DNA from 4 places in the Streptomyces sp. PKA51 genome. Region 2 is predicted to be linked to each of the others. Evidence: riboswitches for the same ligand, from Rfam matches in the RefSeq annotation. Region 2 holds a riboswitch; each other region holds the start of a gene.
The links. A riboswitch is a leader RNA that binds a small molecule or an ion and turns the genes downstream of it on or off. The one in region 2 is predicted to bind cyclic di-AMP.

Region 1 (6,957 bases), on a different contig from region 2:
GCGCGAACAGCGCCGCACCGCCACCGCCATCGCCGTCCACGCCGTGGCCCTGTTCGCCTCCGCCGTCTCCACCGTCGGGCTGCCCCCGCTGCTCGTCGCCCGCTTCGGCCAGGGCGCCGCCGGCTACGGCCTCGCCCTCGCCGCCACCGCGGCCGGCGGACTCGCCGGCAACCTCCTGACCGGCAACACCCTCGCCACCCGCCCGCCCGACGAACAGAACTGGCTCGGCACCTACTGCTTCGCCTGGGCCGTCTCCGGCCTCGCCCTCGCCGGACTCGGCGTCGCCGACCGCATGGCCGCCGTCGTCGCCCTGTGCATCGTCACCGGACTGCTCTTCCCCGTGTGCACCGTCACCTTCCGCGCCCACCTGGCGCGCTTTCCGCCCCCCGCCCGGCTGCGGCTGCTGACCGTCGACCAGATGGCCGCCCACGCGGCGTCCGTGGCCGGAATGCTGCTGCTGCCCTTCGCCGTCGACGCCGCCCCCGGCGCCTCCTTCGTGGCGGCCGGCGCCCTGCTGTGGTGCGCGGCAACGGCCGGCTGGTACCTGTCCGGCCGCGCCCGGCCCCTGCCGACCGGCCTCTAGGGCGTGTCCGGCGGATCAAGCAGTGCCCCGTCAGGGGCGCCGGGCGGTGTCGATCTGCGGCTGCCGCCGCGTGGGCGGGATCGGCCACCGACGGCCCGCAGTGGACGCGCCACCGGCGAGGCCCGGGCGGAGCCGGCACCCTGTCTGCGGGCGCGCGGTGGCTTGTCGCGCAGTTCCCCGCGCCCCTGACGGGGCGCGCATGCCGCCCCGCGACGAAGATCCGCCGGCCGGCCCCCAGGCCCGTTCGCCGCGCCGGACGTTCGAAGGAAACGTGTGCGGTAAGGGCGCCCTACGGCCACTTGCGGAAAACCCCGCCCGCCGGCCGTGTTCGCGCCGCTACGGTAAGTGCGCGAAGGCAGCGCACGGACCCCCGCGAGCGGCGCAGGGGCGCCGGCACGGCGCTCGTACCGGCGACGGCGCAGCCTGCGACGGACGGCGGACGGCACCCGGCTCGGTGGCGGGAGAGGGACTCGGGAGGTCGAGGGGCATGGCGAGGACGCGCGAGGGCGGGGGCGAGGGCGAGCAGCGGGGCGGCGACGAGCCGGAGCGCCCCGCCGGCCGCGAGGCGAGCCCCGCCGAGCAGGTGCAGGAGCTGCTGAGGCGGGCCCAGAACGGCTTCGAGATCGGCGAGCACGTCCTCGCGCGGCTGGGCACCGCGCTGATGCACCAGCCCGAGCTGCGCTCGTACCGCCAGCGCAACGACGGCGGGCGCCCCCTGCGCTGCAACACCTACCGCCACGTCTTCCTGCTGGCCGACGGCAGCAGCCTCGTGCTGTACGAGCTCGAACACGACACCGGGCCGCAGGAGCGGTTCCTGTACGAGCTCTACACCGACGACACCGCCCTCGACGCCGCCGAGCGCCGCGTGCACGAGCGCATCGGCGGCGGAGGCATCGGCCCGGGCAGCGAGGACGAGGAACTGCCGGCCTGGCTGGCCGAGGAACTGCTGCTCGCCATGGGCCCCAGCCGGCCCCGCCGCGAGTACGTCGCCGAGGCGTCCCCCGAGCACGCCCGCCGGCTGCTGCGCCGCGCCGAGAACGCCGACGGGCCCGGCGAGGTGGTGCGCGAACTCCTCCAAGGGGCGCTCGGCCACCACATCGCCCTCATCACCAAGCCCCGGCGCCGGGGACCCGGCAAGGACGCCACCTGGTGCCGCTTCTACGAGCACGCGTTCCTGCTCGAAGGCGGGGGAGAGGTCAGCCTCTGGGAGCTGGAGCACAACATGACCGCGGACGGGCGGCTGGTCTGCGAGGTCTACCTCGACGAGGCCGAGGCGGAAGTCGCCGCCGACCGGCACGCCAGGGCCCAGGGCGTCGAGTTATAGCGCGGGCCGGGGGCAGCGTTCTTCAAGATCCACACGAGGCGCACAGGGCGTGGTACGCTCGTACGAGTTGCAGTTGTGGTACCCATGGAACTCGTGTGCGCCTCGGCCATGTAGCCGAAGGCGCATTTTTGTTTTCGCCGGTCTTTTTCCGGTCGGGGGCCACCCCATCACTAAGGAGATAGACATGGCTACTGGCACCGTGAAGTGGTTCAACTCGGAAAAGGGCTTCGGCTTCATCGAGCAGGACGGCGGCGGCCCCGACGTCTTCGCCCACTACTCGAACATCGCCTCCAACGGCTTCCGTGAGCTGCTCGAGGGCCAGAAGGTGTCCTTCGAGGTCACGCAGGGCCAGAAGGGCCTGCAGGCCGAGAACATCGTCACCATCTGACGAAACCGTACGCGCGTACGCGCCATGGGGCCCGCACCACTGGGTGCGGGCCCCATTGTCGCGTCGTCCACCGGGGGCCCGGCTCCCGCCGCCGCCACCGAGGGAAGGTCCCGCATGACTCGCTCCGCCCCCCGCCCCGCCCGCTCCGGTGGCGAAGCCCGCTCCGGCAACGCCAGGACCCCCGGCGAGGCCCGCTCCGCCGGCAGCGCCCGCACGAGCGGCGACAGCCGCTCCGGTGGCGGTGCCCGTTCCAGTGGCAACGCCCGCTCCGGCGGTAACGCCGGTTCCGGTGGCGGTGCCCGTTCCGGTCGTGGCGCCCGCTCCGGTGGCGACGCCCGGACCGGCAGGGACGCGCGCTCCGGCGGCAGCGTCCGGACCGGCAGCGATGCCCGGACCGGCGGCAGCCCCCGCGCCACTGACGACGCCCGGACCGGCGGCAACGGCCGCAATGGCGGAGAGACCCGTTCCGGCGGCAGTGCCCGCTCCGGTGGGGACGCCCGTTCCGCGGGCGAGGCCCGTTCCGGCGGCGGCAGCCGTTCCGGCGGCACCCGTTCCGGCGGCGACAGCCGCCCCGGCACCCGTACCCGCGGCGGCAGCCGCTCCGGCGGCGAGAGCCGTTCCGCCCGGCGTCGCGCCGGCGGCCCCGTGCGGGGTGCCGCTGCCGTCGTCGAGCCGGCCGCCGATTTCGAGGTGCCCGAGGCCACGACGCCGGCGCTGCCGCCCGTCGCCTCCTTCGCCGACCTCGACATGCCGGCCGCCCTGCTGAAGACGCTGACCCGCGAGGGCGTCACCGAGCCCTTCCCCATTCAGGCCGCGACCCTGCCGAACTCCCTCGCCGGACGTGACGTCCTCGGCCGTGGGCGTACCGGTTCCGGCAAGACCCTCGCCTTCGGGCTGGCGCTCCTGGCCCGTACCGCGGGCCGGCGGGCCCAGCCGGGCCGGCCGCTGGCGCTGGTGCTGGTGCCCACCCGCGAGCTCGCGCAGCAGGTCACCGATTCCCTCGCCCCTTATGCGGCCGCCCTGGACCTGCGTACGGTCACCGTCGTCGGTGGGCTGTCCATCGGTCGGCAGGCGCAGGCCCTCGGCCGTGGCGCCGAGGTCATGGTCGCGACGCCGGGTCGGCTCGCCGACCTGCTCCAGCGCGGCGACTGCGCCCTGGGCGACGTGACCGTCACCGTCCTGGACGAGGCGGACCAGATGGCCGACATGGGCTTCCTTCCCCAGGTCACCCGCCTGCTCGACCAGGTCGCCCCGGGTGGTCAGCGGATGCTGTTCTCCGCGACGCTGGACCGCAACGTCGACCGGCTCGTGCGCCGCTTCCTGACCGACCCCGTCACCCACTCCGTCGACCCCTCGGCGGGTGCGGTGGTCACCATGGAGCACCACCTGCTGCACGTCGCCGACGTGGAGGCCAAGCGGGACGTGGTCACCCGGATCGCGGCCCGCGAAGGCCGCGTGATCATGTTCGTGGACACCAAGCGGGGCGCCGACCGGCTGGTCAAGCGCCTGCTGGCGCAGGGCGTGCGCGCCGCGGCGCTGCACGGCGGCAAGAGCCAGCCGCAGCGCAACCGCGTGCTGGAGCAGTTCCGCACCGAGCAGGTGACGGCGCTGATCGCCACGAACGTGGCGGCGCGCGGCATCCACATCGACGGGCTCGACCTCGTCGTCAACATCGACCCGCCCGTCGACCACAAGGACTACCTGCACCGCGGCGGCCGTACGGCCCGGGCCGGCGAGGCGGGCACCGTCGTCACGCTGGTCCTGCCCGAGGAGCGGCGCGACATGCGGCAGATGATGGCGACCGCGCGCATCGCCCCGGAGACGGCCGACGTGCGCCCGCAGGACGCCGAGCTCGTCCGGATCACCGGCGCCCGCGAGCCGAGCGGTGTCCCGGTGACGATCGCGGTGCCCGCGCCCCGGCAGGAGCAGTCCCGGCCGGAGCAGCCCCGGCAGGAGCAGTCGCAGCGCCGTCCCGGGCGCGGCCGCACCCGTCCGGCCCGGCGCCGCCGGCCCGCGGGGGAGCGCGCATAACAATTGACGCTCCGTCAGAAAATCGGAGCGTCAACACGCCTGTGGATTCACCCGTTCGGCTTGGAATCCGGTCGCGATGTCTATTAACGTTCGATAACGCAGCGCGGTCCTGGATACCGCCGCAAGAGGCGGTGCCGCGCGCCTTCGCCGAATCCCGTGAACGGAACCGGGGAACCATCCCTTTGGGGTGAATCGGGCCGCGCACCGGCCCGTAGGAGACCTTCCTGCTCCGAACCCGACAGCTAACCCGGTAGGCGAGTGGGAAGGAAAGGAGTGCGCCCCGGTGGCGTCCAACAGGCACGGTGCCGACGACGGTTCCTACACCGCGTACGACCCTCCGATCGTCCCGGCTTACGCCCCGCCCTACGATCCCGGCGCCACCGGTCCCGTCGCCACCGACCCCGGCGACGCGCTCCCGGCGACGCCGCTCGAGCGCGGCCGGCACCGCGCCGCCAAGCAGCGCGGCGGCACGATGGCCCGCAGCGGTGCCGTCCTCGGCGTGGGCATGATCGCGGCAGTGGGTGCCGGCGGCATGGCCAGCGCGCAGGACCGCCCGGCGGCCCCCATATCCGTGCCCGACCCGGGGCGGAATGCGCCCGCAACGGCGTTCGGCGAGGACGTCGCCGACGCGGGCGAGGTGCTGCGGGCACGCATCATGCAGCAGGCCGACCACCAGCAGGAGGCGGCGGAAGCGGCCGTGCAGGCGGCCGAGGCCCGCGCGGCGGCGCAACGGCACCAGGCGATGGCCGCGCAGCAGGCGGCAGTGGCGGAAGCCGAGGCCAAGGCCGCTGCCGCGGCCCGGGCGGCGGCAGCCCGCGCGGCGGCGGTGCACGAGGCAGCGGCGGCAGCGCCCGCCCATGCGGCGCCGGCGCCGCACCAGGCCCAGCACAGTCACCAGGCCCAGCACAGTCACCAGACGCATCAGAGCCAGCAGACCCACAAGGCTCCGCACGCCGCCCCGCAGGCCCACCACGCCCCGCAGGCGCACTCCGCCCCGCAGGCCCACCGGGCGCCGCAGGCGCACGCCGCCCCGCAGGCCCACCGGGCGCCCCAGCAGCACCGCGCCCCTCAGGCGCAGCACCGTGCCCCCCAGGCGCAGCCCCACGCCGGTGGCGGCTCCTTCACCCTGCCCCTCACCTCCTACACCCTCACCGCCGGTTTCGGGCGGGCCGGGGCCATGTGGTCCTCGCATCACCACACCGGCGAGGACTTCGCCGCCCCGACCGGCACTCCGGTGCGGGCCGTGAGCGGGGGTACGGTCACGCAGGCCGGCTGGGCGGGCGCGTACGGCTATCGCGTCGTGCTGACCCTCGGTGACGGCACGGAGGTCTGGTACTGCCACCTGTCGTCGATGGTGATCACCTCCGGCAAGGTAGGCCCCGGCACGGTCATCGGCCGTGTCGGTGCGACCGGCAATGTCACCGGTCCTCATCTGCACCTGGAGGTGCGTCCGGGCGGTGGCGCCCCGGTGGACCCGCTGTCCTGGCTGCGTGGCCGGGGCCTGCAGCCGTAGCGCGCGCTCCGCAACCGCAGGGAGGCAGCCGGGTCATAGCGGCGTGGATTCCCCTACGTATCCCGATTTTCCGGGAATGTTATCCGTGTGATCGGGAAATCAGAGGATGTGACGACGACCGCACCGACGATCACCACGTCCGTTCCCGCCCGCCTGGACCGGCTGCCCTGGTCCCGGTGGCACTGGACGGTGGTGATCGGGCTGGGCACCGTCTGGGTGCTGGACGGTCTGGAGGTCACGGTCGTCGGCAACATCGCCGGCCGCCTCTCCGAACAGGGCAGCGGCCTGCCCATCACCTCCGGCGGGGTGACGGGCCTGGCCGCCGCGCTGTATGTGGCGGGGGCGTGTTCCGGGGCGTTGTTCTTCGGCCGACTCACCGACCTCTTCGGCCGCAAGAAACTCTTCATGGTCACCCTGGCGGTCTACCTGTCGGCGACCGCACTGACCGCACTGTCGTACTCGTCCTGGTGGTTCTTCGTCTTCCGCTTCATGACGGGTTTCGGTATCGGCGGTGAGTACGCGGCCATCAACTCCGCCATCGACGAACTCATCCCGGCCGCCTACCGCGGCCGCGTGGACCTGATCATCAACGGCAGCTTCTGGCTCGGGGCGATCGCCGGGTCGCTGCTGTCGATTCTGATGCTGGACACGAGCATCTTCGCCAAGGACGTCGGCTGGCGGCTGACCTTCGGGCTCGGCGTCGTGCTGGGCCTGGTGATCCTGCTCGTCCGGCGCCACGTCCCCGAAAGTCCGCGCTGGCTGTTCATCCACGGCCGCAGCCGGGAGGCGGAGGAGCTGGTCACGGAGATCGAGAAACGTGTCGTCGCGGAGAAGGGCGCCGAGCTGCCGCCCGCGAAGGGGCGCTTCACCATCCGCCAGCGCGAGAGCTTCGGATTCCGGGACATCGCCCGGACCGTCTTCTCCGACTACCGCCGCCGGGCGGTGCTGGGGCTCGCCCTCTTCATCGGACAGGCGTTCCTCTACAACGCCATCACCTTCGGCTTCGGCGCGATCCTCACCCGCTTCTTCGGCGTCTCCACCTCCCGTACCGGCTATTTCTTCGCCGTCATAGCGGTGGGCAACTTCCTGGGCCCGCTCTTCCTCGGCAAGCTCTTCGA
Region 2 (6,957 bases):
CGCCGCGCTCGCGCCGGGGCCGCCCTCGCCGCTCGCCGGGCGGCTGATCGCCGGCGGCTGCGCGGCGGTGGTGCTGCTGGTGGTGGCCACCGCCCGTCTCGGCCGGATCACCACCCACCGCTAGCGCGTACCGACCCTTGAACCTTCCATCCCGAGGAGACCGCTCGTGTCCGCACCCACTCTCGTCGCCGTCACCGGCGCCGAAGGCTTCATCGGCTCGCATCTGGTGGAGGCGCTCGTCGCCGACGGCCACCGGGTCCGGGCGATGGTGCAGTACAACTCCTTCTCGTCCTTCGGCTGGCTGGAGACGCTGTCGCAGGACGTCCTGGACCACGTGGAGATCGTCCTCGGCGACGTCCGCGACCCCGGCTCCGTACAGGGGCTGGTGGCCGGCGCCGAGGTCGTCTACCACCTGGCCGCGCTGATCGCCATCCCCTACTCCTACCGCGCGCCGCACAGTTACGTGGAGACCAACGTCACCGGCACCCTCAACGTCCTGGAGGCGGTGCGCCACCAGGGCATCCCGCGCCTGGTGCACACCTCCACCAGCGAGACCTACGGCACCGCGCAGACCGTGCCCATCGACGAGGACCACCCGATCAACACCCAGTCGCCGTACGCCGCCTCGAAGGCCGGCGGCGACCGGCTGGCGGACAGCTACCACGCGAGCTTCGGCCTGCCGGTGGTCACGCTGCGGCCGTTCAACACCTTCGGGCCGCGGCAGTCGATGCGCGCGGTGATCCCCACCGTCATCGGGCAGGTGGCCGCGGGGCAGCACACCATCACCCTCGGCGACCTGCGTCCCACGCGCGACTTCAGCTTCGTCAAGGACACCGTGGCCGCCTTCCGCGCGGTGGGCACCGCCCCCGCCGAGGCCGTGCTCGGGCGCACCTTCAACTCCGGTACCGGCGAGGAGATCTCGGTCGGCGACCTGGTCGCCCTCATCGGCAAGCTCATGGACGCCGACCTCGAGGTGCGGGAGGACAGCGCCCGGGTGCGTCCGGCCGCCTCCGAGGTGATGCGCCTGGTCTGCGACTCCTCCCGGCTGCGGGCCGCCACCGGCTGGGCGCCGGCGCACACCCTGGAGCAGGGGCTCGCGCAGACCATCGCCTTCTTCCGCGATCCGGCCAACCTCTCCCGTTACAAGACCGGCATCTACAACGTCTGACGTTCTCGGCCCACCCACGCCGCACCACAACCATGTGCCGCCCGCAGGGCGGCACAAGAGAGGAACGGCACCGACATGCACGCAGTCATCCTCGCCGGAGGCAAGGGCGTCCGGCTCCGCCCGTACACCACCGCACTGCCCAAGCCCCTGGTGCCCATCGGCGACCGGCACGCCATCCTCGAAATCGTCATGCGCCAGCTGGCGGGCGCCGGGTTCACCAGCTGCACCCTGGCCATCGGCCACCTCGGGCACATCATCCGCGCCTATGTGGGCGACGGTTCGCAGTGGGGCATGCGCGTGGACTACACCACCGAGGAGAGCCCGCTGGGCACCATGGGCCCGCTGCTGACCATGGCCGACCGGCTGCCCGAGCGGTTCCTGGTGATGAACGGGGACGTCCTGACCGACCTCGACTTCGGCGACGTGCTGCGCGACCACACCGCCTCCGGGGCCCCGCTGACCATCGCCACCTATCCGCGCCGGGTCAGCATCGACTTCGGGGTGCTGACCACGGAGGACGACCGGGTCGTGGCCTTCACCGAGAAGCCCAGCATGGACTACCGGGTCTCCATGGGCGTCTACGGCGTCAGCCGCGAGGCGCTCGGCCGCTACACGCCCGGCCTGCCGCTGGGCTTCGACGAGCTGGTCCTGGACCTGCTGGAGGCCGGCACCCCGCCGCGCGCCTATGATTTCGACGGCTACTGGCTGGACATCGGCCGGCCGGACGACTACGACCGGGCGAACGCGGAGTTCGCCGTCCGCCGCGACATGCTGATCAAGGGAGCGTGACCGGCCCGTGCGCATCCTTCTCCTCGGCGCGACCGGCTTCCTGGGCCGGCACGTCGCCGAGCGCCTGCGCGCCCTGCCGGGCGCGCTGGTGCTCGAGGGCGGCCGCTCCCCGCGCGCCGCCCTTCCCCTCGACCTCTCGGCCACATGCCCGGACCGACTGATCTCCGCGCTGCGCGGCGCGGCCCCCGACGCCGTCGTCAACTGCGCCGGGGCGGTGGGCGGCAGCGCCCTGACCCTCACCGGCGTCAACGCCCGCGGCCCCGCGCTGCTGTGCGAGGCCCTGCACGCGGCGGCCCCCGACGCGCGGCTGGTGCACCTGGGCTCGGCGGCCGAGTACGGTCCGGCCGACGGCCACCGGCCGGCGGCCGAGGCCGGCCCGGCGCGCCCGAGTGGGCTGTACGGTGCGAGCAAGCTCGCCGGCACCCTCGCGGTGACCGGATCCGGTCTGGACGCGGTGGTGCTGCGGGTCTTCAACCCCGTCGGCCCCGGCGCCCCGGCCGCCTCCCTGCCCGGCCGGCTGGCCGGCGCGCTGCGCGCGGCGGGCCCCGACGGCCGGGTGAAGACGGGCGACCTGTCGGCGTACCGCGACTTCGTGGACGTACGGGACGTCGCGGAGGCCGTCGCCCGGGCCGCGACCGCGCCCCGGCCGCTGCCCGCCGTCCTCAACGTCGGCAGCGGCACGGCCCGCCTCGTACGGGACGTCGCCGAGGGGCTGCTGCGGGCGGGCGGCTTCACCGGGCCCGTGGGCGAGCGCGTCGACGAGCAGGGCGACGGCTCGCCGCGCTCGGCCGCCGTGCCCTGGCAGCAGGCCGACACCACCGCCGTCACCCGCAGCCTGGGGTGGACGCCGCGCCGCTCGCTGGAGGAGTCCCTGACGGATCTGTGGGCCGAGGTCCGCGACCGGCCCGAGGAATACGTCCGGTGACGTCCGGTCGGCTGCTGGTCCCGCTCTACGTCCATCCCGCCGAGGGGCCGCAGGCGTGGGAGGCCCTGCTGCACGAGGCCCCTCGGCTGCACGCGGTGGTGCTCAACGCGGCCGACGGTCCCGGCGACCGGCCGGATCCGGCCTTCCGTGCGGCGGCCGGACGGCTGCGCGCCGCGGGCGTCGCGCTGCTGGGGTACGTCGACACCGCCTACGGTCGGCGGCGCACCCGCGCCGTGGTCGCCGACGTGCGCCGGCACCGCCGGTGGTACGAGGTGGACGGCGTCTTCCTCGACCAGGTGCCGGTGCATGCCGCCCACCTGCCCCGTTACCGCCGGCTGGTGCTGGCCGCGCGGGTGCTGGGCGCCCGCAGGGCCGTGCTCAACCCGGGCACGCACCCGGACCCCGGGTACGCGGAGCTGGCCGACGTGCTGGTGACCTTCGAGGGGACGTGGGAGGACTACCGCCGGGCGCGGGTGCCGGCCTGGACGGCCGACCATCCGCCGGAGCGGTTCTGCCACTTGGTGCACGCGGTGCCCGAGGGGCGGGCGCACGAGGTGGCCCGCACGGCCGCCCTCCGCGGCGCGGGCGTGCACTGCGCCGTACCGGGCACGGGCGCGAACCCGTGGCGCAGCGCCCCGGCGCCGGCCGGTGCACAGGAGACATGGGAACACGAACGGGGAGGGACGCGGTGAAGGACCGGCGCCTACGGGCCGGGCTGCTGGGTGTGCTGCTGCTGGTGCTGGCGAGCTGCTCGTCGGCGCCGGAGGAGGACGGGGACGACGAGCCGGACGGGCGGCCGACGGTCACCGCGCCGGCCCCCTCGGGGCGGCCCGGTGACCGCTGGCAGCCGCGCCCGGGCACGGCCTGGCAGTGGCAGCTGGGCGGCAAACTCGACAAGGACGACACCGCCGTCGACGTGCCCGTCTACGACATCGACGGTTTCGAGAACACGGCGGCCACCGTGGCGGCGCTGCACGCCCGCGGCCGGAAGGTGATCTGCTACATCAACGCCGGTGCGTGGGAGGACTTCCGGCCGGACAAGAACGCGTTCCCCAAGGGGCTGCTGGGTCGCAAGAACAAGGGCTGGGACGGCGAGAAGTGGCTGGACATCCGCCGTCTGGACGAGCTGCGGCCGCTCATGGCGGCCCGCATGGACATGTGCCGGCAGAAGGGCTTCGACGCGGTCGAGCCGGATCTGACGGAGGGTTTCCGCAATGGCACGGGCTTTCCGCTGACGGCCGCCGACCAGCTGGCGTTCAACCGGATGCTGGCGCGGCTGGCGCACGAGCGCGGGCTCGCGGTGGGGCTGAAGAACGACCTGGAGCAGATTCCCGCGCTGGTGGGCGACTTCGACTTCGCGGTGAACGAGCAGTGCGCACAGTACAAGGAGTGCGAAAAACTGACGCCCTTCATCAAGCAGAACAAAGCGGTCTTCCACGTCGAATACGACCTGCCGACGGAGAAGTTCTGCGGTGAGGCCAAGCGGCTGGGCCTGAGTTCGATGCGCAAGAAGCTGGAGCTGGACGCCTCGCGCGAGCCGTGCTGACGGGCCGTCGGGCTACCCGCGGTAGCCCGCCTTCCGCCGCAGGACAGGCGGTGTTGACGGGTGATGGTTGCACCGTTTCGCCCGAAGTGAAGAAGTTCACAGATGCCGCTTCTGGTACGGAATCCGGGCGATGGATAGTGCAGGATCTCTCGTCGAACACAAGATCCCGTCACCGAGGCGGGCCACCCGGGCGGAACGCCGAGTCCTGCCGCCGCACCGGGTGAGGAATCGATTCCTCGATCGGCAGGAGCGGGAGACCCAAGCGGTACGGACCACGAACGCGGTGGTCCTTGGGGTGAAGCCACACACTGGCCGGGCAACTTCGCAGCCCGAACCCGACAGGTCATCTTTCGCAGGCGGATGCCGAAGGGCTGTGGCATGTCTGCGTTGCCTCGCATACCTGCACTCGTTTCCCGGGCCGCCACCGCGTCGGCCCTGACCGCCGCCACCATGGCGGCATCGGTCCTCGTTCCCGGCCTCGCCCCCGGCGCCTCCGCGGCGACCACCGGCGAGCAGGCCCTGAGGGTCGCGGCCGGCAAGGCCGGCTCCCCCTACCAGTGGGGCGCCACCGGCCCCAACCGCTTCGACTGCTCGGGCCTGACCCTGTACTCGTTCAAGAAGGCGGGCAAGAGCCTGCCGCGCACCGCCGCCGACCAGTACAACCGCACCCGGCACATCTCCGCCGGCTCCCGCACACCGGGCGACCTGGTGTTCTTCCACTCGGGCAGCAACGTCTACCACGTCGGCATCTACGCGGGTAACAACACGATCTGGCACGCCCCCAAGCCGGGTACCACCGTGCGCAAGGAGCGCATCTGGACCGGCAGCGTCTGGTACGGCCGCGTGGGCTGACCCCGCACACCCTCGTCCTCGCCGGCCGCCGTCAGGCGACGGCGAGGACGATCTTGCCGGTGAGGTGGCCGTGCTCGCTCTCCCGGTGCGCGTCGGCCGCCTCCTCCAGGCGGTAGACCCGGTGGACGGGCAGCTGCAGCAGACCCGCCTCGTGCAAGGCGAGCGCCTCGCTCAGGGCGGGCACCGGCCGCACCTCGCGGCCACCCGAGCTGAAGCGGGCCCCGTGCAGCCGGGCGCCCTCGGCATCGGCGATCGACACCACCCGGTCGGCGCCGCCGGTCACCTCGACGGACACCCACACGGCGTCGCCCTTGCCGACGGCGTCCAGCGCCGCGTCCACCCGGCCGGGGGCGGCCGCCTCGCGCACCCGCTCGGCGAGCCCCTGCCCGTACGTCACCGGGATCGCGCCGAGACCCCGCAGGTAGGCGTGGTTGGACTCGCTCGCCGTGCCGATGACCCGCACCCCGCGGGCCCGGGCGAACTGCACGGCCAGGGTGCCCACGCCCCCGGCGGCACCGTGGACGAGCAGCGTCTCGCCGTCGCCGAGCTCCAGCAGCTCCATCACCCGCCGGGCCGTCTCGGCGGCCACCGGCAGGGCGGCCGCCTCCTCCCAGGCGAGCGAGACGGGCTTGACCACGACCTGGTCCTCCCGGGCCAGTGCCTGCTCGGCGTAGGCACCGGTCACCGTGCGACCGAACACGGCGTCGCCCGCCCGCACCTGCGTCACGCCCTCCCCCACCGCCTCGACCAGGCCGGACGCCTCCACCCCGGGGACGTGCGGCAGCTCCAGGGGGAAGGTGTCCGCCATGGCGCCGCTGCGCAGCTTGTGGTCGAGCGGGTTGACGCCGGCGCAGCGCACCGCGATGCGGACCTGCCCCGGCCCGGGGACGGGCAGCGGCACCTCGACCGGCCGCAGGACGTCGGCCGGTCCGTACGAGCTGAAGGAGATCGCCTTGATCGTCGTCATGGGATCACCCTGATCGACGACCGGCCGATTCGCCGCCAGGCTGGCCGGACCGCCACCCGGATACCGTGCTCCGGGGCCGGCGCCTACGCCCCTTCCTCGGCGAGCCGCTTGACACCCTCCAGCGTGGCCCGCATGCCCGCCTTGAACTCCTCCAGCCGCATGGCCACGAGCTCCTCCTCGCGGTCGGGCATCCGGGCGATGGCCACGCTGATCCCCGAGGGCGCGGGGCCGATGCGCACCGACTGGCGCAGCAGGGTGGCCGCCCCCTCCGGACCGTCGGGCTCCAGTTCGAACTTCCAGGTGGCCATGGGGTGGGCCGGGTCGGCCTCGCCACCGCCGTAGCGGCCGTCGGGGTCGGTGACCGCCCAGCTGAACAGCCGCTCGGTGACCAGCCCGACCACGTGGGAGACGGTCCGCCACTCCCCCGCGTACGGGTGGCGGTTGAACCCCTCGAAACGCGCGCCCGGCTCCACACCGGTGGCACCGTCCAGCCAGGCCGTGCTCTGCAGCTCGGTGCTCAGGCGGGCGGGCAGGCCGATGTCCGTCACGAGCTTCCACACGACGGCCGGAGCCGCGTCGATGCGGATCTCCTCCTGCGCACCCGGGGCGTCCGCCAGACGCATGATGTCTCCCTCCCACAACTGAACATGACAAGTCGTTGGGCACAGTGTGCAACACCGCCCGACGGCGGATGCCACGGCGGGTCCGGT
Region 3 (6,957 bases), on a different contig from region 2:
TCCGGCGGCCTGACAGCGACCGAGCACCGGCTGGCCAACGGCCTGAGGGTGGTGCTCTCCGAAGATCACCTCACCCCCGTGGCGGCCGTCTGCCTCTGGTACGACGTCGGCTCCCGCCACGAGGTGCAGGGCCGCACCGGTCTCGCCCACCTCTTCGAGCACCTGATGTTCCAGGGCTCCGCACAGGTCAAGGGCAACGGCCACTTCGAGCTGGTGCAGGGCGCCGGCGGGTCGCTCAACGGCACGACCAGCTTCGAGCGCACCAACTACTTCGAGACGATGCCCGCCCACCAGGTCGAGCTGGCCCTATGGCTGGAGGCCGACCGGATGGGCTCGCTGCTGGCCGCCCTCGACGAGGAGTCGATGGAGAACCAGCGCGACGTCGTCAAGAACGAGCGCCGCCAGCGCTACGACAACGTGCCCTACGGCACCGCGTTCGAGAAGCTGACGGCCATGGCCTACCCCGAGGGCCACCCGTACCACCACACGCCCATCGGCTCCATGGCCGACCTCGACGCCGCCTCCCTGGAGGACGCGCGGGCCTTCTTCCGCACCTACTACGCGCCGGGCAACGCCGTGCTGTCCGTCGTCGGCGACATCGACCCGGAGCAGACCCTCGCCTGGATCGAGAAGTACTTCGGCTCCATCCCCGCGCACAACGGCAAACAGCCCCCGCGCGACGGCGCCCTGCCGGAGAACATCGGCCGCGAGCTGCGCGAGGTCGTCCGCGAGGAGGTGCCCTCGCGCGCCCTGATGGCCGCCTACCGCCTGCCGCACGACGGCACCCGCGAGGCGGACGCGGCCGACGTGGCGCTGACGATCCTCGGCGGCGGCGAGTCCTCCCGCCTGCACAACCGCCTGGTGCGCCACGACCGCAGCGCCGTCGCCGCCGGCTTCGGCCTGCTGCGCCTGGCCGGGGCGCCCTCGCTGGGCTGGCTGGACGTCAAGGCGTCCGGCGGCGTGGAGGTGGCCGACATCGAGGCCGCCGTCGACGAGGAGCTCACCCGCTTCGCCGCCGAGGGCCCCACCCCCGAGGAGATGGAGCGCGCCCAGGCCCAGCTGGAGCGCGAGTGGCTGGACCGGCTCGCCACCGTCAGCGGCCGGGCGGACGAGCTGTGCCGCTTCGCCACGCTCTTCGGCGACCCGCAGCTGGCGCTCACCGCCGTCCAGCGCGTCCTGGAGGTGACCCCGCAGGAGGTGCAGCAGATCGCCAAGGCCCGCCTGCACCGCGACAACCGTGCCGTGCTCGTCTACGAGCCCACGCCGCAGACCGCGCCCACGGTCGACGAGGACACCATCAAGAACGCCACCGAGATCGAAGAAGAGGAGACGGCCCAGTGAGCGACGCCGTAGCCGCGAGCACGACGGACACCGCCGGCCCCTCGATGGTGTTCCACCCCCAGCCCCGGCCGGGCCTGCCCACCCCCTGGGCCTTCCCGGCCCCCGAGCGCGGGCAGCTGCCCAACGGCCTGACCGTGCTGCGCTGCCACCGCCCCGGGCAGCAGGTCATCGCCGTCGAGATCGTCCTGGACGTCCCGCTGGCCGCCGAGCCCGAGGGTCTGGACGGCGTCGCCACGATCATGGCCCGGGCCTTCTCCGAGGGCACCGACAAGCTCAGCGCCGAGGAGTTCGCCGCGGAGCTGGAGCGCTGCGGGGCCACCCTCGACGCCCACGCCGACCACCCGGGCGTACGGCTGTCCCTGGAGGTGCCGGCCTCCCGGCTGCCCAAGGCGCTGGGCCTGCTGGCCGACGCCCTGCGCGCCCCGGCCTTCCCCGACGGCGAGATCGAGCGCCTGGTGCGCAACCGCCTCGACGAGATCCCGCACGAGCTGGCCAACCCCGCCCGCCGGGCGGCCATGGCGCTGGCCGCCGAGCTGTTCCCGGCCGACGTGCGGATGTCCCGGCCGCGCCAGGGCAGCCAGGAGACGGTCGAGCGCATCGACGCCACCGCCGTGCGCGCCTTCTACGAGGCCCATGTGCGGCCCGCCGCGGCCACCGCGGTGGTCGTCGGCGACTTCACCGGCACCGACCTCGACCACGTCCTGGAGCAGTCGCTGGGCGCGTGGACGGGCGCGCCGGCGCAGCGGCGCGCCCCGCAGCCCGTCACGGCCGACGACACCGGCCGCGTCGTCATCGTCGACCGTCCCGGTGCGGTGCAGACCCAGCTGCTGATCGGGCGCACCGGCCCCGACCGGCACGACCGCGTCTGGCCGGCCCAGGTGCTCGGCACGTACTGCCTGGGCGGCACCCTCACCTCGCGGCTGGACCGCGTCCTGCGCGAGGAGAAGGGCTACACCTACGGCGTGCGCTCCTTCGGGCAGGTGCTGCTGTCCTCGCCCGAGGGCACCGGCGTCTCCCTGCTCGCCATCAGCGGCTCCGTCGACACCCCCAACACCGGTCCCGCCCTGGAGGACCTGTGGACGGTGCTGCGCACGCTGGCCGCCGAGGGGCTGACGGACCAGGAGCGCGACGTCGCCGTGCAGAACCTGGTGGGGGTGGCCCCGCTGAAGTACGAGACGGCGGCCGCCGTCGCCGGCACGCTCGCCGACCAGGTCGAGCAGTTCCTGCCGGACGACTTCCAGGGACACCTGTACGAACGCCTCGCGCAGACCGGCACGGTGGAGGCCACCGCCGCCGTCGTGAGCGCCTTCCCGGCGGACCGGCTGGTGACGGTGCTCGTCGGTGACGCGGCGCAGATCGCCGAACCCGTGAAGGCGCTGGGCATCGGCCCGGTGACGGTGATCTCCGCCTGACGGAGCATCAGTTCGACTGAGGTGGCGCGTGGGTCCGAGGGGACCCACGCGCCACCTTTATGTCCACTTTCAGGCGGTGGTTGCGTGTTGGTCGTGTGGCGTACGTCATAAAAACCCACTTCTGTTTGCCGATCGAATCTGACGGCGATTAGCGTCAGCTCGGCAGTCCGTCAGATCGGAGCCGCAAACCGCGGTCCCGGGCAGCCATCGCCGAGTCCCACGCGGCCCCCAGGGTCGCAGGGAGCCGGGGACCCAAAGTCCCCTGGGGTGAATCGGTTCCCTTTCACGAGGGGACCGTAGGAGACCTTCCTGCTCCGAACCCGTCAGCTAACCCGGTAGGCGAGAAGGAAGGAAAGGATCAGCGACAGCCATGTCGTTCACCCGTCCCACCGGGAAGCACCGTCGTCCGAGCCGCGCCGTGCGCGTGGGCGCCAACGTCGCGGGCATCGCCACGCTGACCGCCGCCGGTGTGGTCGCCGGTGTCGCCGCCCCGGCCTTCGCCGCCTCCGACGACTCCCAGCGCCCCGAGGACACCGGCCTGACGCAGGCCGTCGTCATCGGTGACGTCATGGCCGGCAACGTCGACGCCCAGGCCGAGACCCAGCGCGGCGTCGCCGACGAGGCCAACGCCCGTCAGCAGGCCGAGGCCAACGCCAAGAAGCTGGCCGCCGAGGCCAAGCAGCGCGCCGAGGAGGCCCAGCGCAAGCTCGACGAGGAGCGCGCCGCCAAGGAGCGTGCCGCCCGCGACGCCGAGCGCAAGCGCCTGGGGACGTTCGTCAGCCCGCTCGACAGCTCCTACGTCTCCACGTCCTACAAGGCCTCCAGCGGCCTGTGGTCCTCCGGCAGCCACACCGGCATCGACTTCCACGCCGAGACCGGCACCTCGGTGCACGCGGTCGGCATGGGCACGATCGTCGAGGCCGGCTGGGGCGGCGCCTACGGCAACAACGTCGTGATCCAGATGGCCGACGGCACGTACACGCAGTACGCCCACCTGTCGTCCATCGACGTCTCGGTCGGCCAGTCGGTCACCCCGGGCCAGCAGATCGGCCTGTCCGGCGCCACCGGCAACGTCACCGGCCCGCACCTGCACTTCGAGGCCCGCACGGCCCCGACCTACGGCTCCGACATCGACCCGATCGCCTACCTGGCCTCGCACGGCGTCAACGTCTGACGCCCCCGCGCACGGCGCGAGCACGGCCCCGGCCCCTGCGGCCGGGGCCTTCGTGCACCGTACCGGCTGGCCGAAAGGCGTCCGTGCGGCAGGAGGCACCATCGGAAATGCCCGGCCGGCTCGCATAGAGTCGCTGAGTGGGCGTCAGGCGACGGGGCACATCCGGAGGTACAGCGATGAGAGACCGTTCGTGAACGGCGACGGCGCCGGCACGGTGACCGTCCCCGGACCCGCCGGCGGCGGAGCCCGGGACGGCGTCCGCCGGCTGTCCGCGCACGCCGTGTGCGCCGCCATCCGCGACGACATCGTCGCGGGCGTCCACCCGCCCGGCAGCAGGCTCGTCGAGGAACTCCTCGCCCGCCGCTACGGCGTCTCCCGGGTCCCCGTGCGCGAGGCCCTGCGCACCCTCGCCTCCGAGGGGTTCGTCACCACCCGCCGCCACGCGGGCGCCTGCGTGGCCGAGCCCAGCGAGCGCGAGGCCGCCGACCTGCTGGACGTTCGCGCCCTGCTGGAGCCGCTGGGAGCCGCGCGGGCCGCCCAGCGGCGCACCGAGGCGCACCTGAAGGTGCTGCGCGGGCTGGTCCGGCTGGGCCGCGACCGGGCCCGTACGGACCGGGTGGGGGAGCTGTGCCGGCTCGGCGACTGGTTCGACGAGACCCTCGCCCAGGCCTCCGGCAGCCCCAGCCTCGCCGCGCTCCTCACCCAGCTGCGCCGCAAGATCGCCTGGGTGTACGTGCCGGTGCCGCCGGCGCGCCCGCTGGAGGCGTGGGAGACCTGCGGGGCGCTGGTGGACGCGGTGGCCCGCGGCGACGCCGAGCGGGCGCGGGAGCTCGCCACCCGCCGCGCCGGGCGGCCGCCCGGAGAATTCCGCCTGCGGCCGGCGCGGCAGTCCGCGGACGCCACGGGCGTCCCCTCCTAGGGTCTGTCCGGCGGATCTTCGTCGCGCCCGCAGACAGGGTGCCGTGCTCCGCCCGGACCGCGGGGCGGTGCGTCGGCTGCGGGCCGTCAGCGGCTGATCGCGCCCACGCGGCGGCAGCCGCAGATCGACACCGCCCCGCGCCCCTTACGGGGGCGCCGGCAACACGAAGGGGCCGCGGCGGCCGCGGCAGCGGGCCACCGCGGCCCCGCCGCGGAAGGTCTCGGTCGGTCCGATCCGTGGATCAGACGGTCTCCGGAAGCTCCTCGAGCCCCTCGGCGACCAGCTTGGCCAGGCGGTCGAGCGCGGCCTCGGCACCCTCGGCCTCGGTGGCCAGGACGATCTCCTCGCCACCCTGGGCGCCCAGGCCCAGCACGGCGAGCATGGACGCGGCGTTGACGGGGTTGCCGTCCGCCTTGGCGATCGTCACGGGGACGCCGGCGGCGGTCGCCGCACGGACGAAGATCGACGCGGGCCGGGCGTGCAGGCCCTCGGCCCAGCCGACGTTGACGCGGCGCTCAACCATGGTGTTGCCCTTCGAGTCGACAGTGGTTGTCTAGACCATTGTGGCACGGGGTCCACGGTGCCCCGGCCCGGCCGCCCGGCTGCGCCGTCCGGCTCGTGGACACGGGCCCCTCCGGCCCGGGCCGGCTGTCGGCGGGCGGCCTTACCCTGGCCCCATGCAGACGCCGCCCGAGCACGCGTACCCGGCCCACTGGGAGGCGGACGTCGTGCTGCGCGACGGCGGCATCGCCCAGATCCGCCCCATTGCGCCCGACGACGCGCAGCGCCTGGTGAGCTTCTACGAGCAGGTCTCGGACGAGTCCAAGTACTACCGCTTCTTCGCGCCCTACCCGCGCCTGTCCGACCGGGACGTGCACCGCTTCACCCACCACGACTACGTCGACCGGGTCGGTCTCGCGGCGACCGTCGCGGGGGAGTTCATCGCCACCGTCCGCTACGACCGCGTCGACGCCCGCGGCCTGCGCGCGGCCGCCCCCGCCGACGAGGCCGAGGTGGCCTTCCTCGTCCAGGACGCCCACCAGGGCCGCGGCGTGGCCTCCGCCCTCCTCGAACACATCGCGGCCGTCGCCCGCGAGCGCGCCATCCGCCGCTTCACGGCCGAGGTGCTGCCCGCCAACACCAAGATGATCAAGGTGTTCACGGACGCGGGCTACACCCAGAAGCGCAGCTTCGAGGACGGCGTCGTCCGCCTCCAGCTCGACCTGGAGCCCACCGACGCCTCCCTCGCCGTCCAGCGCGCCCGCGAGCAGCGGGCCGAGGCCCGCTCCGTCCAGCGCCTGCTCGCCCCCCGCTCGGTCGCCGTCGTCGGCGCCGGCCGCGAGGCCGGCGGCATGGGCCGCACCGTCCTGCGCAACGTGCTGGCCGGCGGCTTCGCCGGGCGCGTCCACGCCGTCAACCACGCCTTCCCGCACGAGCTCACCCGCCTCGAACCCGAGGGCGTCCCCGCCCACCGCTCCGTCACGCACATCCCCGACCCCGTCGACCTCGCCGTCGTCGCCGTGCCCGCCGCCCACGTGCCCGACGTCGTCGCCGACTGCGGCCGGCACGGCGTCCAGGGCCTGGTCGTCCTCTCCGCCGGGTACGCCGAGAGCGGCGCCGATGGGCGCCGGCGCCAGCGCGAGCTCGTCCGGCAGGCCCGCTCGTACGGCATGCGCGTCATCGGCCCCAACGCCCTCGGGCTGATCAACACCGCCCCCGGCGTCCGGCTCAACGCCTCCCTCGCCCCCGAGCTGCCGCCGCCCGGCCGGGTCGGCCTCTTCAGCCAGTCCGGCGCCATCGGCATCGCCCTGCTCTCCGAGCTGCACCGGCGCGCCGCCGGCCTCGCCGGCACCTCCACCTTCGTCTCCGCCGGCAACCGCGCCGACCTCTCCGGCAACGACCTCCTGCAGTACTGGCACGACGACCCCGACACCGACGTCGCCCTGATGTACCTGGAGTCCATCGGCAACCCCCGCAAGTTCACCCGCCTCGCCAAGCGCACCGCCGCCCGCAAGCCCCTCGTCGTCGTCAAGGGCGCCCGGCACGGCGCCGCCGCGCCCGCCGGACACGCCGTGCCCACCACCCGCGTCCCCGACGCCACCGTCTCCGAC
Region 4 (6,957 bases), on a different contig from region 2:
GGCGTCGTCGAGGATCTCCTCGATGCGCAGCAGCTGGTTGTACTTGGCGACGCGCTCGGAGCGGGCCGGGGCGCCGGTCTTGATCTGGCCGCAGTTGGTGGCGACGGCCAGGTCGGCGATGGTGACGTCCTCGGTCTCGCCGGAGCGGTGGGACATCATGCACTTGAAGCCGTTGCGCTGGGCCAGCTCGACGGCGTCGAGGGTCTCGGTCAGCGAGCCGATCTGGTTGACCTTGACCAGCAGGGCGTTGGCGGTGCCCTCCTCGATGCCGCGGGCGAGGCGCTCGGGGTTGGTGACGAACAGGTCGTCACCGACGAGCTGGACCTTGTCGCCGAGCTTGTCGGTGATGGTCTTCCAGCCGTCCCAGTCGTCCTCGAACAGCGGGTCCTCGATGGAGACCAGCGGGTACGCCTCGACGAGCTCGGCGTAGTAGTCGGTCATCTGGGCCGCGGTGCGGTCCTGGCCCTCGAACGTGTAGACGCCGTCCTTGTAGAACTCGGAGGCGGCGACGTCCAGGGCGAGCGCGATGTCCTGGCCGGGGGTGTAGCCGGCCTCCTTGATGGCCTCGAGGATGAGGTCGAGGGCCTCGCGGTTGGAGCCCAGGTTCGGGGCGAAGCCGCCCTCGTCGCCCAGGCCGGTGGACAGGCCGCGGCCCTTCAGGACCTTCTTGAGGGTGTGGTAGACCTCGGTGCCCCAGCGCAGGGCCTCGGAGAAGGACTCCGCGCCGATCGGCGCGATCATGAACTCCTGGATGTCCACGTTGGAGTCGGCGTGCGAGCCGCCGTTGAGGATGTTCATCATCGGAACGGGCAGCAGGTGCGCGTTCGGGCCGCCGAGGTAGCGGAAGAGGGGCAGGTCGGACGCCTCGGAGGCGGCGTGCGCGACGGCCAGGGAGACGCCGAGGATGGCGTTGGCGCCGAGCGAGCCCTTGTTGTCGGTGGCGTCCAGGTCGAACATGGCCTGGTCGATCAGGCGCTGCTCGGTGGCGTCGTAGCCGACCAGCTCCGGGCCGATCTGCTCGATCACGGCGAGGACGGCCTTCTCGACACCCTTGCCGAGGTAGCGGTCCGGGTCGCCGTCACGGAGCTCGATGGCCTCGAAGGCGCCGGTGGAGGCGCCGGACGGCACGGCGGCACGGCCCGTGGAGCCGTCGTCGAGGCCGACCTCGACCTCGACCGTGGGGTTGCCTCGCGAGTCGAGGATCTCGCGAGCTACGACGACGTCGATGGACGGCACGAGGGTCTCCTTCGTGTGTGTCTGGAGTTCTGCACCCCGAGCCTAACGGGCCCCACGGGCTCTCCCCGCGCTGGACCGGGCCACGGGCCGAAAATTGGCACAAATGCCGATATCACGGGATGAAAACCCAGTATGTTCGCTCAACGGACAGTCGACGGGACCCGGCCGGCACGGCCAGCACGGCGGCCCGAACGGCGAAGCCCCGCTCCGGTGCGGCTCGGGGGGAAGCGCAGCGGAACGGGGCGGTCGTACGGCCGGTCGTCGGGCGGCCGGTCCCGGCGGCCGGGCGGCCACGGGACCGCCCGGCACCTTTCGACCGGCTCCGGTCAGCGCAGGTGCAGCTGCTGACCGGGGAAGATCAGATCGGCGTTGTCGATGACGTCCTTGTTGAGGTCGTAGAGCTTCGCCCAGCCACCGCGCACCTTCTGGGCGTCGGCGATGGTCCCGAGGGTGTCGCCCTCCTTGACCTTGTACTCGCCGGTGCCCTGCTTGACCTCGCGCGGCGCGGTCTTCCTGGCCTCCGCGGCCGCGTCGTCGGCGTCCGAGTCCCGCGTGACCTTCTTCGGAGCGCTGTGGCGCTCGCTGCGGTCGGCGTGGCTCTTGGAGGAGTAGGCCCCCTCGGCGGAGGTGGACTTGCGGGTCTTCTTCGCGGGGGCGGAGCCGGAGTCGTCGTCGGAGGTGTCGACGTCGGCCTTGGCGCCGCCGGAGGTCAGGTTGCCCGCGCCGGCGCAGCCCCAGGCGCCCGGGCCCTGCATGGCCAGCAGACGCTCGGCGGTGGCGATCTGCTGGGCCTTGGTGGCGAGGTCGGCGCGCGGGGCGTACTTGGTGCCGCCCGCGGCCTTCCAGGAGTCGTTCGAGAACTGCAGGCCGCCGTAGTAGCCGTTGCCGGTGTTGATGTGCCAGTTGCCGCTGGACTCGCACTGGGCGACCTTGTCCCAGGTCGAGACGGAGGCGGCGTTGGCGGAGGTCGCGACCATCAGCGGGGCGGCGACCGCGGCGCCGGTGACGCCGGCGAGCGTGACGATTCGGACGGCCTTGGACGGACGACGGTGCTTGCCCTTGGACATAAGTCGTTTTCCTCACCGACGCCTACGAGGTGAGCTGTCGGGTTCGGGCTGTGAGACTGCCCGGCCCGGTGCGAGCACCGGGCTTCACCCCAAGCCGTCCGTCCCTGCGGTCTGGCGACCGCCGGTCCGTCCGGCACCTACCTTGGTTCCCCCGCTCCTGCCTACGGCGCTTGCGCGACGACTCCCCCGGCCGCCGGCAGGATTCGGCGTGGCGACCGTGGTGCTCGCGGTGGCGAGCGGTGAAGACGGTAAGCACAGGCGGCCTGCGGGTTCAAACCCCACTTTTCAGCCAAGGCCGTCTTCGGTTACCGCGGGAAACCTGACGTTTCCGCAGGTGGCCCTGGGTAGACGCAAATCGGACGGACGCTCTCCGCCGCCGAGTCGAAGAGACCCATGTCTCACTTTCGACTGGAACGGACATTCGGCCCTTTCCGCATGGCTATTGACGGATATCCAGGCGCTGACCAGGGAGGATAAGGTCCGGATCAGTTCCGACAACTTTTTCGTTCTTCTGATACAGCGTCTGCCAGCCGCCGGAGACCGCATGCTCCTGGGCGATCACTGACAGGTTGTCACCCGGCTGCACGGTGTAGTCGTTTGCGGCCGGGATGCCCGGCCGGGAATCGCCCCCGCGCGAGGGTCGCTGTGCGCCGTCGTCCGGACCGTTCGGGGTCGCGCGGTGGCGCCCCGAACCCTCCGCCGCGCCGGCGTCCCCGGCGGACGCGCCGTCGGCTCCGGGCGCACTCGACGGGCCGGCGGAGCCGTCGGCCGGGGCCGACGGGAGGTCGGTGCCGGGCTCCTTGCGGTGCTTGCCCTGCCCGGCGTCCGGCGTGCCGCTCGCGGAACCTGACGGGGTGCCACCGGCATCCGGCGTGCGCGAGGCGTCCGGGGTTGCCCCGGACGGCGCACCGGACCGGCCGGGCGCGGGCGTGGGCAGCCCGGACGGCGACGTCGACGGCGACCCGGACGGCGTGCCGGAGGGCGCGGGGGTGGCATCGGGGGCACGGGAGGCGTCCGGAGCGGGAGAGCCGTGCTCCGGCGCGGGAGTGGCGTGGCGCTCCGGCGTCCGGCCGGTCTCCGCGGCCGGCGGCGGGGTGGCCTTGGTGCCCGGGTCCACCTCGGGCGCCCGCTCGCTGCGGGCGAGGCCCGCGCCCTCGCCGCAGCTCGTCCACGGGCCGGGGCCCTGCGACTTGAGGATGCTCTCGGCGATGGCGATCTGCTGCGAGCGGCTGGCGAGGTCGGGCCGGGGCGCGTACGAGATGCCGCCGTGCTGCTCCCACATCTCCTGGGTGATCTGCAGGCCGCCGAAGAAGCCGTTGCCCTGGTTGGCACTCCACATCCCCCCGCTCTCGCACTGGGCGACCTTGTCCCAGGTGCCCGCGTCGGCCGCGGTGGCGCTGGTGGCGGCCAGCAGCGGCATGGCGACGCTGGCTCCGGTCACCCCCGCCGCGAGCACGATGGCGGGGACCTGACGGGGACGGCGATGTCTACCAGTGCCGGAGCGCATGTTCGGGCCTCTCGGGTAGGCGGCTTCGGATGGTCGTCGAACATAGCGACGGCCCCCAAGAGTCACAACCCGGTGTAGCGGAGGTCACGCTGCGATAACCGCGAGGTGACCGGACGTCATGTGCTAAGGGCATGCGAGGGCCTGCGCGGGCGGACGCGCCGTGAATTCCACGGGCAGCGTGCGCAGGCCGCGCATGATCAGGCCGCCGCGCCAGCGCAGGTCGTCCGGTTCGGCGGCGAGCCGCAGGTCGGGCAGCCGGCGCAGCAGGGTGGCGAGCGCGGTCTGCCCTTCGAGGCGGGCGAGCGGTGCGCCGAGACAGTAATGGATGCCGTGTCCGTAGCCCAAGTGCTGGTTGTCGCGCCGGGAGAGGTCCAGGACGTCGGGATCGGCGAACCGTTCGGGGTCGCGGTCGGCGGCCGCCAGCACCACCAGGACGGGGTCGCCCTCGGCGATCCGCTGCCCGCCGAGGACCAGGTCCCGGGTGGCGAAACGCCAGGTCGCGAGCTCTACGGGCCCGTCGTAGCGCAGCAGTTCCTCGACCCCCGTGGCGAGCAGCGACGCATCCCCCTCGGCGAGGGCGCGCTGCAGGCGCTCGCGCTGTTGCGGGTGGCGCAGCAGCGCGTAGGTTCCGTTACCGATCAGGTTCACAGTTGTTTCGAAACCGGCGAAAAGAAGAATGAAGGCCATGGCGGCGGCCTCGTTCTCGGTGAGGTGCTCGCCGTGGTCGCTCGCCCTGATCAGTCCCGAGATGAGGTCGTCGCCGAGATCCTCCCGCTTCCGGTGGATCAGTTCCGCGAGATAGGTGCGCATCTTCTTCACCGAGCGCGCCACCCCGCCGCGCGGCCCGCCCCCGTGCCGGATCATCATTCCGGCCCAGTCGCGGAAGTCGTCCTGGTCCTCCGGCGGGACGCCGAGCATGTCGCAGATGGCGTAGATGGGCAGCGGGAAGGCGAACTCGTGGATGAGGTCCGCCGCGCCCTTCTCGCAGAAGCCGTCGATGAGCCGGTCGGTGAGCTCCTGCACCCGGGGCGCGAACTCGGCGACCCGGCGCGGGGTGAACGCCTTGGAGACCAGGCGGCGCAGCCGGGTGTGGTCCGGCGGGTCGATGTTGAGCAGGTGCGTCATCAGGTTGGCGCTGCGCTCGCCGGGGATCCCGACCTTGCCCTTGCCGTGGGCCTGCTCGGAGTGGTGCACGGGGTTCTTCGACAGCCGCTGGTCGGCGAGCGCCTGCCGGGCGTCGGCGTACCGCGTGACCAGCCACGCCTCCACCCCGCTGGGCAGCTCCGTCCGGTGGACGGGCGCGTGCTCGCGCAGCCAGGCGTACGCCGGGTACGGATCGCTGGCGAACTCCCAGGTGAAGAGCTTCGGGGCAGGGGGCGTGGGATTCTCGTGCACGCCCCCGACGCTAACGGGTGCGGCGCCCCGAAGGGGCGCGGGGAACTGCGCGATCAGCCACGACGCGCCCGCAGCCGAAGTGCCGCGCCCGGGCCCCGAGGCGGTGCGTCGGCTGCAGGCCGGCGGTGGCTGATCGCGCCCACGCGGCGGCAGCCGTAGATCGGGCACTGCCCCGCGCCCCTTCGGGGCGCTTAGTGGCTGCCCGCGCCGCCGCTGCCGAAGGAGCCGCTGCTGCCCGGCTTCCACTTGCGGCGCTCGTCGGAGAGCTCCTCCGGGTGGCTGCCCGGATTGTGGATCTCGTGCGGCAGGACGCGCTCGCCGTCGGCCTCGGACTGCAGCTGGTCGCTCTCGCGGTGCTCGACGACGTACCCCAGGGCGTTCTCCTCGTCGTCGTTGTGGCCGGGCCCGTGGTCGGGGGACTCGGGGCCGCGCGTGTGCTCCTGCGGCGTCTGCCAGGAACCCTGGCGGCGCTGCGGGTGGGCGGGCGGCGGGGGCTCGCGGTCCCGCCACCGCTGCCCGAAGAAGAACGCGAGGATCAGCAGGGCGCCGACGCACAGCCCCACGAGAAAGGGGGCGGCGCCGCCGACCCAGGGCGGGAGGGCGAGATCGATCTGCTCAGTGCGCATGGATGTCGGGTACCCGGCCGCCGCCCGGACAAGACTGCGACTGAGCCGAACGGGTGAGCGAGGCCGCTACCGCCCCGCCGCCCGCTCGGCGGCGAGGATCGCGTCCCGGTACGCCCGGGCCGCGGCCCGCAGCGCGGTCTCCGGCTCGACGCCGGCCGCCTCGGCCCGTACGGCCAGCGCCAGCAGTTCGTAGCCCACGCCGTCGCCGGACGGCAGGGCCACGTCCAGGCCCTCGGCGCGGGCGCGGGAGGCGAGCTTGGCGGCCAGGGCGAGGGCCGGCTGGCCCAGCGGCACGCCCTCGGTGACGGACTCGCGCCGCTTCTCGGCGGCCTTGGTGCGCATCCAGTGCGCCTTGACGTCCTCGGGGGTGGCGGCGTCGGCGTCGCCGAAGACGTGCGGGTGGCGGTGGATGAGCTTGTCGACGATCCCGCCGGCGACGTCGTCGACGGAGAACGGCTCGTCGGGGTCGTCCTGGGCGATGCGGGCGTGGAAGACGACCTGCAGCAGCACGTCGCCCAGCTCCTCGCGCAGCGACTGCCGGTCGCCGGTCTCGATCGCCTCCAGGAGCTCGTACATCTCCTCCAGCCCGTACTTCGCCAGGTCCTCGTGGGTGCGGATGCCCGTCCACGGGCAGGCGAGCCGGATGCGGTCCATGACCTGCACCAGGTCCAGCAGCCGGGCACCGGGCAGGTCGTAGGAGCCGGGGAGCAGCTCCAGGGCGGGCATGCTCTCGCGGCCGGAGCCGGCCAGCCGGGCCAGGCCGTCGGTCAGGGCGCTCTCGCCCTCGGCGGAGGTGAGCACGACGGCGGTGCGCGAGCCGTCGGTGCAGTAGTCGACCAGCTCGCGGGCGGTGGGCGCGGCGTGCTCGACGTCCACGCCGGCCTCGCGCAGGTACGGCAGCTGGGGGTGGGCGGCGTCGGCGCACAGCACGCGGTCGGCCTCCCGCAGCGTCCGCCAGGCCGGCCAGGACAGCAGGCCGGGCGCGACCCGGTGGCTGGTGGTCAGGAGCACGATGCGGCCGGTGGAGTCGTAGGCGTTCACAGCACCGAGCCTATGCGGGCGGGCGGGGGTTCCTCGCCCCCGCCCGCGCCCCGCTGCGTCAGGCGGGACCCGCCGGCTCGTCCTG

Region 1: linked by a shared signal. The riboswitch ahead of AC27L3_RS07305 (M23 family metallopeptidase) and the one ahead of AC27L3_RS01465 (C40 family peptidase) in region 2 are both predicted to bind cyclic di-AMP.
Region 3: linked by a shared signal. The riboswitch ahead of AC27L3_RS21650 (M23 family metallopeptidase) and the one ahead of AC27L3_RS01465 (C40 family peptidase) in region 2 are both predicted to bind cyclic di-AMP.
Region 4: linked by a shared signal. The riboswitch ahead of AC27L3_RS22405 (transglycosylase family protein) and the one ahead of AC27L3_RS01465 (C40 family peptidase) in region 2 are both predicted to bind cyclic di-AMP.

Annotation. Positions count from the first base shown of each region.
Region 1 covers NZ_BAAJPZ010000004.1:23,703-30,659, reverse strand. The annotation lists gene AC27L3_RS07325 (MFS transporter) at 1-583, shown strand, start outside; gene AC27L3_RS07320 (DUF6227 family protein) at 1,071-1,907, shown strand; gene AC27L3_RS07315 (cold-shock protein) at 2,092-2,295, shown strand; gene AC27L3_RS07310 (DEAD/DEAH box helicase) at 2,941-4,326, shown strand; cyclic di-AMP (ydaO/yuaA leader) riboswitch at 4,462-4,598, shown strand; gene AC27L3_RS07305 (M23 family metallopeptidase) at 4,610-5,839, shown strand; gene AC27L3_RS07300 (MFS transporter) at 5,948-6,957, shown strand, end outside.
Region 2 covers NZ_BAAJPZ010000001.1:382,670-389,626, reverse strand. The annotation lists gene AC27L3_RS01495 (hypothetical protein) at 1-124, shown strand, start outside; gene AC27L3_RS01490 (SDR family NAD(P)-dependent oxidoreductase) at 167-1,168, shown strand; gene AC27L3_RS01485 (sugar phosphate nucleotidyltransferase) at 1,244-1,957, shown strand; gene AC27L3_RS01480 (NAD-dependent epimerase/dehydratase family protein) at 1,965-2,882, shown strand; gene AC27L3_RS01475 (spherulation-specific family 4 protein) at 2,879-3,574, shown strand; gene AC27L3_RS01470 (endo alpha-1,4 polygalactosaminidase) at 3,544-4,428, shown strand; cyclic di-AMP (ydaO/yuaA leader) riboswitch at 4,648-4,803, shown strand; gene AC27L3_RS01465 (C40 family peptidase) at 4,807-5,280, shown strand; gene AC27L3_RS01460 (NADP-dependent oxidoreductase) at 5,312-6,238, opposite strand; gene AC27L3_RS01455 (SRPBCC family protein) at 6,331-6,870, opposite strand.
Region 3 covers NZ_BAAJPZ010000015.1:58,130-65,086, reverse strand. The annotation lists gene AC27L3_RS21660 (M16 family metallopeptidase) at 1-1,341, shown strand, start outside; gene AC27L3_RS21655 (M16 family metallopeptidase) at 1,386-2,753, shown strand; cyclic di-AMP (ydaO/yuaA leader) riboswitch at 2,952-3,110, shown strand; gene AC27L3_RS21650 (M23 family metallopeptidase) at 3,124-3,927, shown strand; gene AC27L3_RS21645 (GntR family transcriptional regulator) at 4,142-4,846, shown strand; gene AC27L3_RS21640 (HPr family phosphocarrier protein) at 5,088-5,369, opposite strand; gene AC27L3_RS21635 (bifunctional acetate--CoA ligase family protein/GNAT family N-acetyltransferase) at 5,524-6,957, shown strand, end outside.
Region 4 covers NZ_BAAJPZ010000016.1:81,141-88,097, forward strand. The annotation lists gene eno (phosphopyruvate hydratase) at 1-1,236, opposite strand, end outside; gene AC27L3_RS22405 (transglycosylase family protein) at 1,563-2,303, opposite strand; cyclic di-AMP (ydaO/yuaA leader) riboswitch at 2,308-2,482, opposite strand; gene AC27L3_RS22410 (transglycosylase family protein) at 2,743-3,744, opposite strand; gene AC27L3_RS22415 (cytochrome P450 family protein) at 3,934-5,205, opposite strand; gene AC27L3_RS22420 (DUF6479 family protein) at 5,397-5,831, opposite strand; gene AC27L3_RS22425 (nucleoside triphosphate pyrophosphohydrolase) at 5,898-6,872, opposite strand; gene AC27L3_RS22430 (SurA N-terminal domain-containing protein) at 6,931-6,957, opposite strand, start outside.